One region of the Clostridium fungisolvens genome, then DNA from elsewhere that is predicted to be linked to it. Evidence: a T-box and tRNA genes for the amino acid it is inferred to sense, from the RefSeq annotation. Region 1 holds a T-box; the other regions hold tRNA genes.
What was found. The T-box of region 1 lies ahead of ileS (isoleucine--tRNA ligase). A T-box ahead of a tRNA ligase gene usually reads a tRNA of that ligase, here a tRNA-Ile.
Positions count from the first base shown of each region.

Region 2: it has a tRNA-Ile gene. The T-box ahead of ileS (isoleucine--tRNA ligase) is inferred to sense a tRNA for this amino acid. The anticodon was not compared.
Region 3: it has a tRNA-Ile gene. The T-box ahead of ileS (isoleucine--tRNA ligase) is inferred to sense a tRNA for this amino acid. The anticodon was not compared.
Region 4: it has a tRNA-Ile gene. The T-box ahead of ileS (isoleucine--tRNA ligase) is inferred to sense a tRNA for this amino acid. The anticodon was not compared.

Region 1 covers NZ_BLZR01000001.1:4,643,688-4,647,307, reverse strand. The annotation lists gene bsdtw1_RS20620 (DUF1643 domain-containing protein) at 1-479, shown strand, start outside; gene bsdtw1_RS20615 (CHAP domain-containing protein) at 507-1,112, shown strand; gene bsdtw1_RS20610 ((2Fe-2S)-binding protein) at 1,219-1,443, opposite strand; T-box leader at 2,052-2,311, shown strand; gene ileS (isoleucine--tRNA ligase) at 2,449-3,620, shown strand, end outside.
Region 2 covers NZ_BLZR01000001.1:4,021,774-4,025,393, forward strand. The annotation lists rRNA gene bsdtw1_RS17770 (23S ribosomal RNA) at 1-1,110, opposite strand, end outside; tRNA gene bsdtw1_RS17775 (tRNA-Ile) at 1,239-1,315, opposite strand; tRNA gene bsdtw1_RS17780 (tRNA-Ala) at 1,321-1,396, opposite strand; rRNA gene bsdtw1_RS17785 (16S ribosomal RNA) at 1,521-3,040, opposite strand; gene bsdtw1_RS17790 (ABC transporter ATP-binding protein) at 3,589-3,620, opposite strand, start outside.
Region 3 covers NZ_BLZR01000001.1:4,923,021-4,926,640, reverse strand. The annotation lists gene bsdtw1_RS21885 (UPF0182 family protein) at 1-28, opposite strand, end outside; gene bsdtw1_RS21880 (transcription repressor NadR) at 73-591, opposite strand; gene bsdtw1_RS21875 (HDIG domain-containing metalloprotein) at 616-1,116, opposite strand; tRNA gene bsdtw1_RS21870 (tRNA-Ala) at 1,280-1,355, opposite strand; tRNA gene bsdtw1_RS21865 (tRNA-Ile) at 1,361-1,437, opposite strand; rRNA gene rrf (5S ribosomal RNA) at 1,444-1,561, opposite strand; rRNA gene bsdtw1_RS21855 (23S ribosomal RNA) at 1,702-3,620, opposite strand, start outside.
Region 4 covers NZ_BLZR01000002.1:145,566-149,185, forward strand. The annotation lists gene rbr (rubrerythrin) at 1-451, shown strand, start outside; gene bsdtw1_RS23015 (manganese efflux pump MntP) at 566-1,114, opposite strand; tRNA gene bsdtw1_RS23020 (tRNA-Ala) at 1,301-1,376, opposite strand; tRNA gene bsdtw1_RS23025 (tRNA-Ile) at 1,382-1,458, opposite strand; rRNA gene rrf (5S ribosomal RNA) at 1,465-1,582, opposite strand; rRNA gene bsdtw1_RS23035 (23S ribosomal RNA) at 1,723-3,620, opposite strand, start outside.

The DNA of each region.
Region 1 (3,620 bases):
CAAAGACTTGTAGTGATTTTAAGTGTGATAAATTGATACAAAGAGTTTTGAAATATATTGATAATAAGAGAGAAGAATTTGGACCAGTTATAAAGGTTAATATAGTAAATTTATTTACTACAATTGAGTACGATAGAAATAGTATAGAAACCTCACTTAAGCTTAGAGGAGAGTGTTTTGTTACTGGAAATGATGACTTATTTGAATTTAATGGAGTGACAATAAAGAACGATGATATTATAAGAAAATCAATTGAGGAATCGGATTATATAATATTAGGTTGGGGAGAAGTATTAAAGGAAATAGAATCGATATACAACTTAAGAGTTGAGTATATCCTAAAGACTATAAGAGAGATAAATTCAATAAGCAGCGAAAAAAAGAAACTTTATATAGTAGGAGACCTTACAAAGAAAGGGTATCCTAGACATTGTGTCAATTGGAATTTACAAGATCCGTTAATAGAATTTCAATGGTAAAAGTGATGGCACTTTGGAAAGGATTATATGTATTATAACAAAAAAAACACAAATATAATAAAAGTAATGACTTTAACTATAATAGGCGTATTATTAGTTGGAATTATAGTATCTATCGTCACCGGACTTATGTATAAGTTTGGAAGTGAGGTTGGCAAAGTAGTAGATACTTATCAAGGTATACCAATATATAATAATGGTAAAGATGGAGCCCAGGAACATGGCATAAACAAAAATAAAAATGGTTACGTTTACGGGTATAAGTGGCAATGTGTAGAGTTTATTAATAGGTTCTACTACGATAAATTAGGCATAAGCATACCTGGTGGAGGAAATGCTAAAGATTACTTTGATGATAAGATAGAAAATGGAGGTACCAATAATACTAGGATGCTGATTCAGTTTAAAAATGGTGAAGGAGATAAACCTAAAATAAATGATATAATTGTATTCACTAAAGGTGAGTATGGTCATCTAGCAATAGTAAGCAAGGTTGATGATGATTATATTGAGATAGTACAGCAAAATGTTTATGGAAGACCTAGAGAGAAACTTAATATAACCTATAAAGATGACAAACCAATCGTAGCTGCTGGAAGAGGGGTTTCAGGTTGGCTTAGAAAACAAAACTAAACTTAATAATGATGCGCAAAAAGATTCACTGAAGAAATTCGCTTCAGTGAATCTTTTGTATGCGATAGGGAGATAAAAATAATAACGAATGAACAATTAAGGGGAATTAATGCCATTGTTCGTCTAGATATCCATCTATCAATTCTTGAATTTTAGGGGTGCATCGTCTACCGCCACAACCACCGGTGCGTGCTCCAGTAGCCTTAGTGACTTCATCTGGTGTACGAGCTCCTTTTCTTATAGCGTCTTTTATCTTAGACCTGGGGATGGCCTTACATAAACAGACTTTTGTTAGCTTATCTAAAATTTCTTGATTTAAGTTATTTTCCATAGTTAATCCTCCACATTTTAAGGATGACTATTCAAGGGGATGGAAAATCTTATTAACTATATTAAACCACTATACAAATTAAAAGTCAATAGTAATTAGTAATAATTATTAAATAAAATCTTGTATCCTGAACAGTCGTAATATATACATATATTATTTGTTGACAAAATATAGTTTAAATTCAATTAATCTATATTGATAAGAATTAAAGATATATAATAAGTACATTATATCTAATATATCTTTAATTATATCCATGTTAATACAATTTATATTAAGGCACAAATAAATTATCTAATTTAATATGAGCTATACCTAAAAAAAGAAATTAAAAAAACCATTAGGATTAATAAATATCATAGAAAAGACTATAATACTAAAAATAAACATTTTAAAAATATACATTAACATTTAAAACACCTCTAAATATTATGATTACAAGTATTATATTAACGTATATTGTATATTTTGTAAAGAGTTATTTTATATCACTTATAATAATAATAAATAATATTTAAGTAAATGTTTTCATATGCAAAAAGAGTAGATAAGCTGAACAATTTAAACCATGTTGACAATAACTTCAAGCTGAGATATAATTTTTACATTGAAAAGCAATGATTAGGGCAAGTATTTAAGTACAGTACTTTAGAGAGCGATTGGTTGGTGAAAAATCGTGTATATACTTAATGAAAATCACCTAGGAGCTGGAGGCCGAAAGTGTTAACTCACAAATAAGCTTATCTCGTTAGCCTGCGTTAAAGGATAGAGTATACATGTACTCGAAAATGAGCTGTAGATTTTACAATATGTAAGTCTATATGGCGTCGCCTTAAGGTGGTATAACGAATATAACTTCGTCCTATGGGATGAGGTTTTTTTTATTCTTTAGGAAATTATAATTCAATGAGATCTGTGGATAAGTAAGCATAACAGACTAAAACATAATATTTAACATTAATGTGGGCTAAATTATATTTGACCATTTATGAAAGGGGAAAAAGTATGTATAAAAAACTAGATTCTTCAAAAAGTTTTGTTGAACTGGAAAGAGATGTAGCTGGGCTCTGGAGTGATAAAGAAATAATAAAAAAGAGCTTTGAATCAAACCAAGAAGGAGAGTATTTTACTTTCTATGATGGACCTCCAACTGCAAATGGAAAACCTCACGTTGGACATATCATAACAAGAGTTATAAAAGATATAATACCAAGATATAAGGTTATGAGAGGATACAAGGTTATAAGAAAAGCTGGATGGGATACTCATGGACTTCCAGTTGAACTTGAGATAGAAAAGAAGCTTGGAATATCAGGAAAGCAACAAATAGAGGAACATGGAGTAGAAGAATTTGTTAAGCTTTGTAAGGATTCGGTATTCACTTACGTAAGTATGTGGGAAGACATGTCTAAGAAGATAGGTTACTGGGTTGATATGGAGAATCCATATGTTACTTACCATAATTCTTACATAGAATCAGTTTGGTGGGCGTTAAAGCAAATGTGGGATAAGGATCTTTTATATAAAGGTCATAAAGTTATGCCTTACTGTCCAAGATGTGGAACTTCACTTTCATCACATGAGGTTGCTCAAGGATATAAAGATGTAAAAGACAATACCGCTTTTGTTAAGTTTAAAGTTAAAGGTGAAGATAACAAGTATATAATGGCTTGGACTACAACACCTTGGACATTACCTTCTAACGTAGGTCTTGCTATAAATAAAGCTTATGATTATGTTGAAGTTAAACAAAATGATGAAGTTTATATATTAGCTAAGGAACTAGTAGCTAAGGTTCTTTCAGATGATTATGAAGTGTTAAGAGAATTTAAGGGTGAAGAGATATTAGGTTTAGAATACGAGCAACTAATGCCATTCCATAAACCAGAAGAAAAAGCATTCTTTGTTATACATGGTGATTTCGTAACTCTTTCAGATGGTACTGGAATAGTTCATATAGCACCTGCTTATGGTGAAGATGATAATTTAGTAGCAAAGAAAAATGGGTTACCATTAATTAATCTTGTAGATGCAGAAGGAAAATTCGTTGATGAAGTTACTCCGTTTGCAGGGATATTTGTTAAGAAAGCTGATGAAAAGATATTAAATTATCTTAAGGATCAAAACTCTCTTTACAAAGCTGAAAAACATACGCACTCATATCCACACTGCTGGAG
Region 2 (3,620 bases), 620 kb from region 1:
GCTGCTTCTAAGCCAACATCCTAGTTGTCTTAGAAATCCCACATCCTTTTCCACTTAACTTATACTTTGGGACCTTAGCTGACGATCTGGGCTGTTTCCCTTTTGACTACGGATCTTATCATTCGCAGTCTGACTGCCGGACTAATACTATATGGCATTCGGAGTTTGATAAGGTTCGGTAAGCGATATGCCCCCTAGCCCATTCAGTGCTCTACCTCCATTAGTCATATCCGACGCTAGCCCTAAAGCTATTTCGGGGAGAACCAGCTATCTCCGAGTTCGATTGGAATTTCTCCGCTATCCACAGCTCATCCCATGGTTTTTCAACACCAACGTGGTTCGGTCCTCCACGAAGTTTTACCTTCGCTTCAACCTGGCCATGGATAGGTCACCCGGTTTCGGGTCTACGGCATGCAACTAGTCGCCCTATTCAGACTCGGTTTCCCTTCGGCTCCGTACCTTAAGTACTTAACCTCGCTACATACCGTAACTCGTTGGCTCGTTCTACAAAAAGCACATCATCACACACATATGGTGCTATGATCGGTTGTAGGCACACGGTTTCAGGTTCTATTTCACTCCCCTCCCGGGGTTCTTTTCACCTTTCCCTCACGGTACTTCTTCACTATCGGTCATCAAGTAGTATTTAGCCTTGGGAGGTGGTCCTCCCTGCTTCCCACAAGGTTTCACGTGTCTCGTGGTACTCTGGAGCAGAACTATGGTCTTCTTGTTTCACTTACAGGACTATTACCTTCTACGGTGTATCTTTCCAGATATCTTCAATTACAATAGCCACCAATGTTATGTTCTGTCCGCAACCCCAAAGATAAATCTTTGGTTTGGGCTCTTCCGATTTCGCTCGCCGCTACTGACGGAATCGATTTTTCTTTCTCTTCCTCTAGGTACTTAGATGTTTCAGTTCCCTAGGTTTACCCTCCTATAGCTATGTATTCACTATAGGATACGTAGGGTTACCTACGTGAGTTTCCTCATTCGGAGATCTTTGGATCACAGGCTATTTGCGCCTACCCAAAGCTTATCGCAGCTTGTCACGTCCTTCTTCGGCTCTTGATGCCAAGGCATTCACCATGCGCCCTTTGTAGCTTGACCTATCAAATCAAATTTGAGTTACAAATTTGCTGATTTACTAAAATACTAGCGTGCATTTTAGTAATCAATTTATTACAAAGAATAGTAAATATCTTTACTTTAACTTATGTGCAATTTTCAAAGAACAATGGTGGGCTTAAATGGACTCGAACCATCGACCTCACGCTTATCAGGCGTGCGCTCTAACCAGCTGAGCTATAAGCCCACAAATGGTGGAGATAAAGAGATTCGAACTCTTGACCCCCTGCGTGCAAGGCAGGTGCTCTCCCAACTGAGCTATACCCCCATATGTGTATATTAAATTAAGATGCCAATTACTTGGTATCTCAAAATTAAACAGAGAGAGATTCTAACCAGAATTCGTATATATTAAGTCTGAAATGCATCAGTACTTAATAATTTCTCCATAGAAAGGAGGTGATCCAGCCGCAGGTTCTCCTACGGCTACCTTGTTACGACTTCACCCCAATCGCTGACCCTACCTTCGGCTGCTGCCTCCCTTACGGGTTAGCTCACAGACTTCGGGTATTGCCAACTCTCATGGTGTGACGGGCGGTGTGTACAAGGCCCGGGAACGTATTCACCGCGACATGCTGATTCGCGATTACTAGCAACTCCGGCTTCATGTAGGCGAGTTTCAGCCTACAATCCGAACTGGGACAAGTTTTTGAGATTTGCTCCACCTCACGGTCTTGCGTCTCTTTGTACTTGCCATTGTAGCACGTGTGTAGCCCTAGACATAAGGGGCATGATGATTTGACGTCATCCCCACCTTCCTCCCGGTTAACCCGGGCAGTCTCGCTAGAGTGCTCAACTAAATGGTAGCAACTAACAATAAGGGTTGCGCTCGTTGCGGGACTTAACCCAACATCTCACGACACGAGCTGACGACAACCATGCACCACCTGTCTTCCTGTCGGTACCAAAGGTACCGACTTCCCCGGTTAAGGGTAATTCAGGAGATGTCAAGTCTAGGTAAGGTTCTTCGCGTTGCTTCGAATTAAACCACATGCTCCGCTGCTTGTGCGGGCCCCCGTCAATTCCTTTGAGTTTTAATCTTGCGACCGTACTCCCCAGGCGGGATACTTATTGTGTTAACGGCGGCACGGAGGTGTTGAAACCCCCACACCTAGTATCCATCGTTTACGGCGTGGACTACCAGGGTATCTAATCCTGTTTGCTCCCCACGCTTTCGAGCCTCAGTGTCAGTTACAGTCCAGAAAGTCGCCTTCGCCACTGGTGTTCTTCCTAATCTCTACGCATTTCACCGCTACACTAGGAATTCCACTTTCCTCTCCTGCACTCTAGATATCCAGTTTGGAATGCAGCACCCAAGTTAAGCTCAGGTATTTCACATCCCACTTAAATATCCACCTACGCTCCCTTTACGCCCAGTAAATCCGGACAACGCTTGCCACCTACGTATTACCGCGGCTGCTGGCACGTAGTTAGCCGTGGCTTCCTCCTTGGGTACCGTCATTATCGTCCCCAAAGACAGAGCTTTACAACCCGAAGGCCTTCATCACTCACGCGGCGTTGCTGCATCAGGGTTTCCCCCATTGTGCAATATTCCCCACTGCTGCCTCCCGTAGGAGTCTGGACCGTATCTCAGTTCCAATGTGGCCGATCACCCTCTCAGGTCGGCTACGCATCGTCGCCTTGGTGAGCCATTACCTCACCAACTAGCTAATGCGCCGCGGGTCCATCTTATAGCGGATTGCTCCTTTGATTTTCATTTCATGCGAAACGAAAATGTTATGCGGTATTAATCTTCCTTTCGGAAGGCTATCCCCCTCTATAAGGCAGGTTACCCACGTGTTACTCACCCGTCCGCCGCTAAGAAAGTTCCGAAGAACTTTCTCCGCTCGACTTGCATGTGTTAGGCACGCCGCCAGCGTTCGTCCTGAGCCAGGATCAAACTCTCAATTTAAAGTTTAATCATAGCTTACTTACTTAGTAAGTCTTTTTTCAAAAGAATTGCTGGTTTAGTTTAAGTCTAATTTTAGACTTTGTTTATCTTCTCTGTTTAATTTTCAAAGACCAATGTTTAACTGCTTATTCATATTATCATCTCAATCGAATCTTGTCAACATTATTTTTTGTTGCTTAAAATCAATTTGTCAGACAACGATATTTAATATACCATGTTATTGAACAAAACTCAAACTATTCTATAGTCAATTATATAAATTTATATGCTAAAATCTAAATATACCTTCAAATATCTTTTTTTTCCTTGTATGTTTACTATTGAAGATTACAAGAAAATATGATGTCTTTATCGATAATCTTCCACATTAAAATACTTTAAATTATAAAAATTAGCTTCTTTATCTTAGAATCTGAAATCATTCATAATCTTCTCTAAAATAAAAATACATGTATACAGTAAATTTTACATTCCCTATATACATGTATTATCTAATTAAATTTTAGTTTTTAATTTTGACACAATAAATACATTTACCTTAAACTGAATTATGATATATTTTCAAACTGCATATTATATA
Region 3 (3,620 bases), 280 kb from region 1:
ATGCTAATAACCAATAAATCTTTTTCATAAATTTCTTTGCCTCCAATATCCTAATTTATAAATTAGATATGATTATTCTGTTATCAAATATCTTTTATTTTTAAGTTCATTTAATATTAATAACATATTTTCTTCTGTTTCTGTAGATATTGTGTGTATATGTACCCCTCCAGTTAACGATGATAAAGGAGTTGCTTTCAGATTATTAAACTTATCTATAAAATTTGAAAGATCATTAAAGGTTCTTAATTTAAGCATAGCTCTTATTTCACCATATAACGGGTGTTCTACAACTACATCTTCTATAACACCACCATATCTTATAATAGTTGCTAATTCATCTTCCATTTCATCTATATGATGATTAACTGCTATTACCCTATTAATCCTATTAGCTGCATTTTTTTCAATTATATAACCATCTGGAGTAGCGATTATATTATTGCCTTCTGCTCTTAGTAATGCTATATCTTTAACAATTACCTGTCTTGTAACACCTAATTCTTTCGCGAAAGAAGATCCCTTTTGTGGTTCTGAACAATCTATCAATTTATTAATTATCATTTGTTTTCTTAATTTAGCTGTGAGCATATAAATCCTCCTATATCAATTTAGCTAATTTTTATTATCACTTTCTTTTACTATATTAAGCATAGCATTATCAGTGTATTTTTTATCATGATGATTTCCTATGACTTGAAGAAATTCTTCATTATAACCATAACTTCGAAGCATCTCAACTCCCTTTTTAGGATGATTATAGTATATATCTAATATTTTTATGTTATCATATTTTCTAATGCTTCCCTTGGTAAATTTATTCAGCAGGACAACAATAGATTTTTCTATAAAGTTTAAAGGTCTTTCACTCTTTCCAATATCATGAAGCAAAGCTGCTTTTGCTAATTGATATTCATCTAAGTTCTCCTTTATGTTTTCATATATTTCTAATGAATCCTTTGATACTCTTATGCAATGATGTTTATCACCAGTCTTTAGTTTATCAAAAAGCTTTTTTTCATGGTCTTCTAAATACTTATTTATATATTCTTCATCTAACTGCTTAAAATTACAGATTATAGCCCACCAAAATTGTTTTACTCTATAAAAAATCATAATTCTTCTCCATTTTATAATTTATATTACATCTTTTACTGAGTATTCTTCAGTAATAATTATAATATGCCAATTTTTATATGTATATAATAAGTAGATTTTCTTAATATAAATTTAAGTTTAAATACAAAAAAACCATGAACATTAAGTTCATGGTTTACTTTGGTGGAGATAAAGAGATTCGAACTCTTGACCCCCTGCGTGCAAGGCAGGTGCTCTCCCAACTGAGCTATACCCCCAAATATGGTGGACCTTCAGGGACTCGAACCCCGGACCTACCGGTTATGAGCCGGTTGCTCTAACCAACTGAGCTAAAGATCCTTACTAACCTGGCAACCACTTACTCTCCCACACAGTCGCCCATGCAGTACCATCAGCCGTCTAAGTCTTAACCTTCGTGTTCGGTATGGGTACGGGTGTAACCCTAAGACGCATCATTACCAGATATTCAGTTTGTAGTCATTAATTTGACCACAGTGAATATTATATCTAGACTTTTTCTTCTTGTCAACAAGAATTTTTTCTAAATATAAGAAAGATTATTCTTTCAAAATTGCACTTAAGTTTACTTTGTAATATCTTGTATTGGTCAAGCCCTCGACCTATTAGTATCGGTCAGCTGAACATGTTACCATGCTTACACCTCCGACCTATCAACCTCGTGTTCTTCGAGGGGTCTTACTAGCTTACGCTATGGGAAATCTAATCTTGAGGTGGGCTTCACGCTTAGATGCTTTCAGCGTTTATCCCTTCCCGACGTAGCTACCCAGCTATGCTCCTGGCGGAACAACTGGTGCACCAGAGGTCAGTCCATCCCGGTCCTCTCGTACTAAGGACAGCTCCTCTCAAATTTCCTACGCCCGCGACGGATAGGGACCGAACTGTCTCACGACGTTCTGAACCCAGCTCGCGTGCCGCTTTAATGGGCGAACAGCCCAACCCTTGGGACCTACTTCAGCCCCAGGATGCGACGAGCCGACATCGAGGTGCCAAACCTCCCCGTCGATGTGGACTCTTGGGGGAGATCAGCCTGTTATCCCCGAGGTAGCTTTTATCCGTTGAGCGATGGCCCTCCCACGAGGTACCACCGGATCACTAAGCCCGACTTTCGTCCCTGCTCCACTTGTGGGTGTCGCAGTCAGGCTCCCTTCTGCCTTTGCACTCTACGAACGATTTCCGACCGTTCTGAGGGAACCTTTGGGCGCCTCCGTTACTTTTTTGGAGGCGACCGCCCCAGTCAAACTGCCCACCTAACAATGTCCCGTCACCAGCTTCATGGTGCCCGGTTAGAATCCCAGTACTGTCAGGGTGGTATCCCAAGGACGACTCCACATCCCCTAACGAGGATGCTTCCAAGTCTCCCACCTATCCTGTACAGACAATACCGAAACTCAATGCTAAGCTACAGTAAAGCTCTACGGGGTCTTTCCGTCCAATCGCGGGTAGCAAGCATCTTCACTTGCACTACAACTTCGCCGGATTTACAGTTGAGACAGTGCCCAAGTCATTACGCCATTCGTGCGGGTCAGAACTTACCTGACAAGGAATTTCGCTACCTTAGGACCGTTATAGTTACGGCCGCCGTTTACTGGGGCTTAAGTTCACCGCTTCGCGTTACCGCTAACGATTCCCCTTAACCTTCCAGCACCGGGCAGGCGTCAGCCCCTATACATCAGCTTTCGCTTTAGCAGAGACCTGTGTTTTTGCTAAACAGTTGCTTGGGCCTATTCTCTGCGACCTACTCTCGTAGGCACCCCTTCTCCCGAAGTTACGGGGTCAATTTGCCGAGTTCCTTAACTGTAATTCTTCCGCCGGCCTTAGGATTCTCTCCTCACCTACCTGTGTCGGTTTGCGGTACGGGTACTACATTTCTCCCTAGAAGCTTTTCTTGGCAGCGTAGAATCAAGTACTTCAGCCTAAAAGGCCTTCCCCATCACACCTCAGCTAATACAGGCGGATTTGCCTACCTGTATACCTAAGTGCTTAGACTAGCATCCAATAGCTAGCACACTCTATCTTCCTGCGTCACTCCATCGGTAATAACGATTTGCAGTAGTATCGGAATATCAACCGATTGTCCATCACCTACGCCTTTCGGCCTCGGCTTAGGTCCCGACTAACCCTCAGCGGACGAGCCTTCCTGAGGAAACCTTAGGTTTTCGGCCACTAGGATTCTCACCTAGTTCTCGCTACTGATGCCAACATACTCACTCGTAATCAGTCCACCGCTCCTTACGGTACGACTTCAGCCCGATTACGACGCTCCCCTACCCCAGCAGATAAATCTGCTAGCCGTAGCTTCGGTGATAAGTTTGAGCCCCGAACATCTTCGGCGCAGGATCTCTCGACTAGTGAGCTATTACGCACTCTTTTAATGAGTGGCTGCTTCTAAGCCAACATCCTAGTTGTCTTAGAAATCCCACATCCTTTTCCACTTAACTTATACTTTGGGACCTTAGCTGACGATCTGGGCTGTTTCCCTTTTGACTACGGATCTTATCATT
Region 4 (3,620 bases), on a different contig from region 1:
ATTTATAGAAACTGCCGAAAATGAAAAAGAGCATGCAAAAAGGTTCTTTAAGTTTTTAAGTGAAGGCTTAGGAGTTGATAATGTAGAAATAACAGCCACATATCCTGTAGCCTATGGAGATACAAAAGTTAATCTTAAAGCTGCTGCTGACGGAGAAAACGAGGAATGGACAGACCTATACCCTACTTTTGCAGATGAGGCTGAGGCTGAAGGCTTTCCAGTAATAGCAGCCGTTTATAGAAAAATAGCAGAAGTAGAAAAGCATCATGAAGAAAGATATAGAGCTCTTCTCAGTAATATAGAAAATAATAAAGTTTTTTCAAAGGATATTGAAGTTTCGTGGAAGTGCATAAATTGTGGATATATCTATATAGGACAGGATGCCCCTATAGCTTGTCCTGCTTGTGCCCATTCTCAATCTTACTTTGAGGTATTGGCTGAAAACTATTAATATAATAGCTTTTATTTATTTACAAATAAGCACCTATAGTATTTATAGGTGCTTATTATAATGATCTTATATTAGTATAAGTAGGATTACATACTTCCATACACTTCTTTTGACCTATCCCACTAATTCTAACAACCCCATCAATATCATTACTACACCTGATATTATGGTTGCTTTTTTACCAATCTTAAGTTTTCCAAAGAACCTTGTACCATAGTCAGACAACATAAAGATCATAATACTTATAATAAAATATGGTAGTGATATTGCGAAAGGTGAATAACCTGATAACCCTGAACTTACTGAACTTCCTACATCATCAAGAGCCAATACCAATCCTATTGATATAACCTCGGTGTATTTTATATTTTTAACTTTATATTCGTCATCATCACTTTTTTCTAAGATAGATTTGATTATCATCTTACTCCCCATAACTACCAATATTATCACACTCAACATTGTACAAATATTATCACTTAAAAAATTCGATACCATATTGCCAGAAATAGCAGCTATATAGGACACTAGAAATGCTATAGATGATATAATTATATTTTTGTAAAATCCAATCTTTATTCTGCCAACACTGTACGCAACACCTATACCAATGTTATCAATACTATTTACAAAAGCTATGACAAATAAGTATATTAAATGCATAATTCTACCTCCTTATCTTTGGTAAGTACTCATAACATAGTTATGCTAAGGTTATATAGCTGGAGGTGTAGATTTATATATATTTGTCTTAGAATATTCTATTCAAAACCTATAAGTTAGTTGCATTATAATTATTTAATTATTTGCAAACAAAAAAACCATGAACATTAAGTTCATGGTTTACTTTGGTGGAGATAAAGAGATTCGAACTCTTGACCCCCTGCGTGCAAGGCAGGTGCTCTCCCAACTGAGCTATACCCCCAAATATGGTGGACCTTCAGGGACTCGAACCCCGGACCTACCGGTTATGAGCCGGTTGCTCTAACCAACTGAGCTAAAGATCCTTACTAACCTGGCAACCACTTACTCTCCCACACAGTCGCCCATGCAGTACCATCAGCCGTCTAAGTCTTAACCTTCGTGTTCGGTATGGGTACGGGTGTAACCCTAAGACGCATCATTACCAGATATTCAGTTTGTAGTCATTAATTTGACCACAGTGAATATTATATCTAGACTTTTTCTTCTTGTCAACAAGAATTTTTTCTAAATATAAGAAAGATTATTCTTTCAAAATTGCACTTAAGTTTACTTTGTAATATCTTGTATTGGTCAAGCCCTCGACCTATTAGTATCGGTCAGCTGAACATGTTACCATGCTTACACCTCCGACCTATCAACCTCGTGTTCTTCGAGGGGTCTTACTAGCTTACGCTATGGGAAATCTAATCTTGAGGTGGGCTTCACGCTTAGATGCTTTCAGCGTTTATCCCTTCCCGACGTAGCTACCCAGCTATGCTCCTGGCGGAACAACTGGTGCACCAGAGGTCAGTCCATCCCGGTCCTCTCGTACTAAGGACAGCTCCTCTCAAATTTCCTACGCCCGCGACGGATAGGGACCGAACTGTCTCACGACGTTCTGAACCCAGCTCGCGTGCCGCTTTAATGGGCGAACAGCCCAACCCTTGGGACCTACTTCAGCCCCAGGATGCGACGAGCCGACATCGAGGTGCCAAACCTCCCCGTCGATGTGGACTCTTGGGGGAGATCAGCCTGTTATCCCCGAGGTAGCTTTTATCCGTTGAGCGATGGCCCTCCCACGAGGTACCACCGGATCACTAAGCCCGACTTTCGTCCCTGCTCCACTTGTGGGTGTCGCAGTCAGGCTCCCTTCTGCCTTTGCACTCTACGAACGATTTCCGACCGTTCTGAGGGAACCTTTGGGCGCCTCCGTTACTTTTTTGGAGGCGACCGCCCCAGTCAAACTGCCCACCTAACAATGTCCCGTCACCAGCTTCATGGTGCCCGGTTAGAATCCCAGTACTGTCAGGGTGGTATCCCAAGGACGACTCCACATCCCCTAACGAGGATGCTTCCAAGTCTCCCACCTATCCTGTACAGACAATACCGAAACTCAATGCTAAGCTACAGTAAAGCTCTACGGGGTCTTTCCGTCCAATCGCGGGTAGCAAGCATCTTCACTTGCACTACAACTTCGCCGGATTTACAGTTGAGACAGTGCCCAAGTCATTACGCCATTCGTGCGGGTCAGAACTTACCTGACAAGGAATTTCGCTACCTTAGGACCGTTATAGTTACGGCCGCCGTTTACTGGGGCTTAAGTTCACCGCTTCGCGTTACCGCTAACGATTCCCCTTAACCTTCCAGCACCGGGCAGGCGTCAGCCCCTATACATCAGCTTTCGCTTTAGCAGAGACCTGTGTTTTTGCTAAACAGTTGCTTGGGCCTATTCTCTGCGACCTACTCTCGTAGGCACCCCTTCTCCCGAAGTTACGGGGTCAATTTGCCGAGTTCCTTAACTGTAATTCTTCCGCCGGCCTTAGGATTCTCTCCTCACCTACCTGTGTCGGTTTGCGGTACGGGTACTACATTTCTCCCTAGAAGCTTTTCTTGGCAGCGTAGAATCAAGTACTTCAGCCTAAAAGGCCTTCCCCATCACACCTCAGCTAATACAGGCGGATTTGCCTACCTGTATACCTAAGTGCTTAGACTAGCATCCAATAGCTAGCACACTCTATCTTCCTGCGTCACTCCATCGGTAATAACGATTTGCAGTAGTATCGGAATATCAACCGATTGTCCATCACCTACGCCTTTCGGCCTCGGCTTAGGTCCCGACTAACCCTCAGCGGACGAGCCTTCCTGAGGAAACCTTAGGTTTTCGGCCACTAGGATTCTCACCTAGTTCTCGCTACTGATGCCAACATACTCACTCGTAATCAGTCCACCGCTCCTTACGGTACGACTTCAGCCCGATTACGACGCTCCCCTACCCCAGCAGATAAATCTGCTAGCCGTAGCTTCGGTGATAAGTTTGAGCCCCGAACATCTTCGGCGCAGGATCTCTCGACTAGTGAGCTATTACGCACTCTTTTAATGAGTGGCTGCTTCTAAGCCAACATCCTAGTTGTCTTAGAAATCCCACATCCTTTTCCACTTAACTTATACTTTGGGACCTTAGCTGACGATCTGGGCTGTTTCCCTT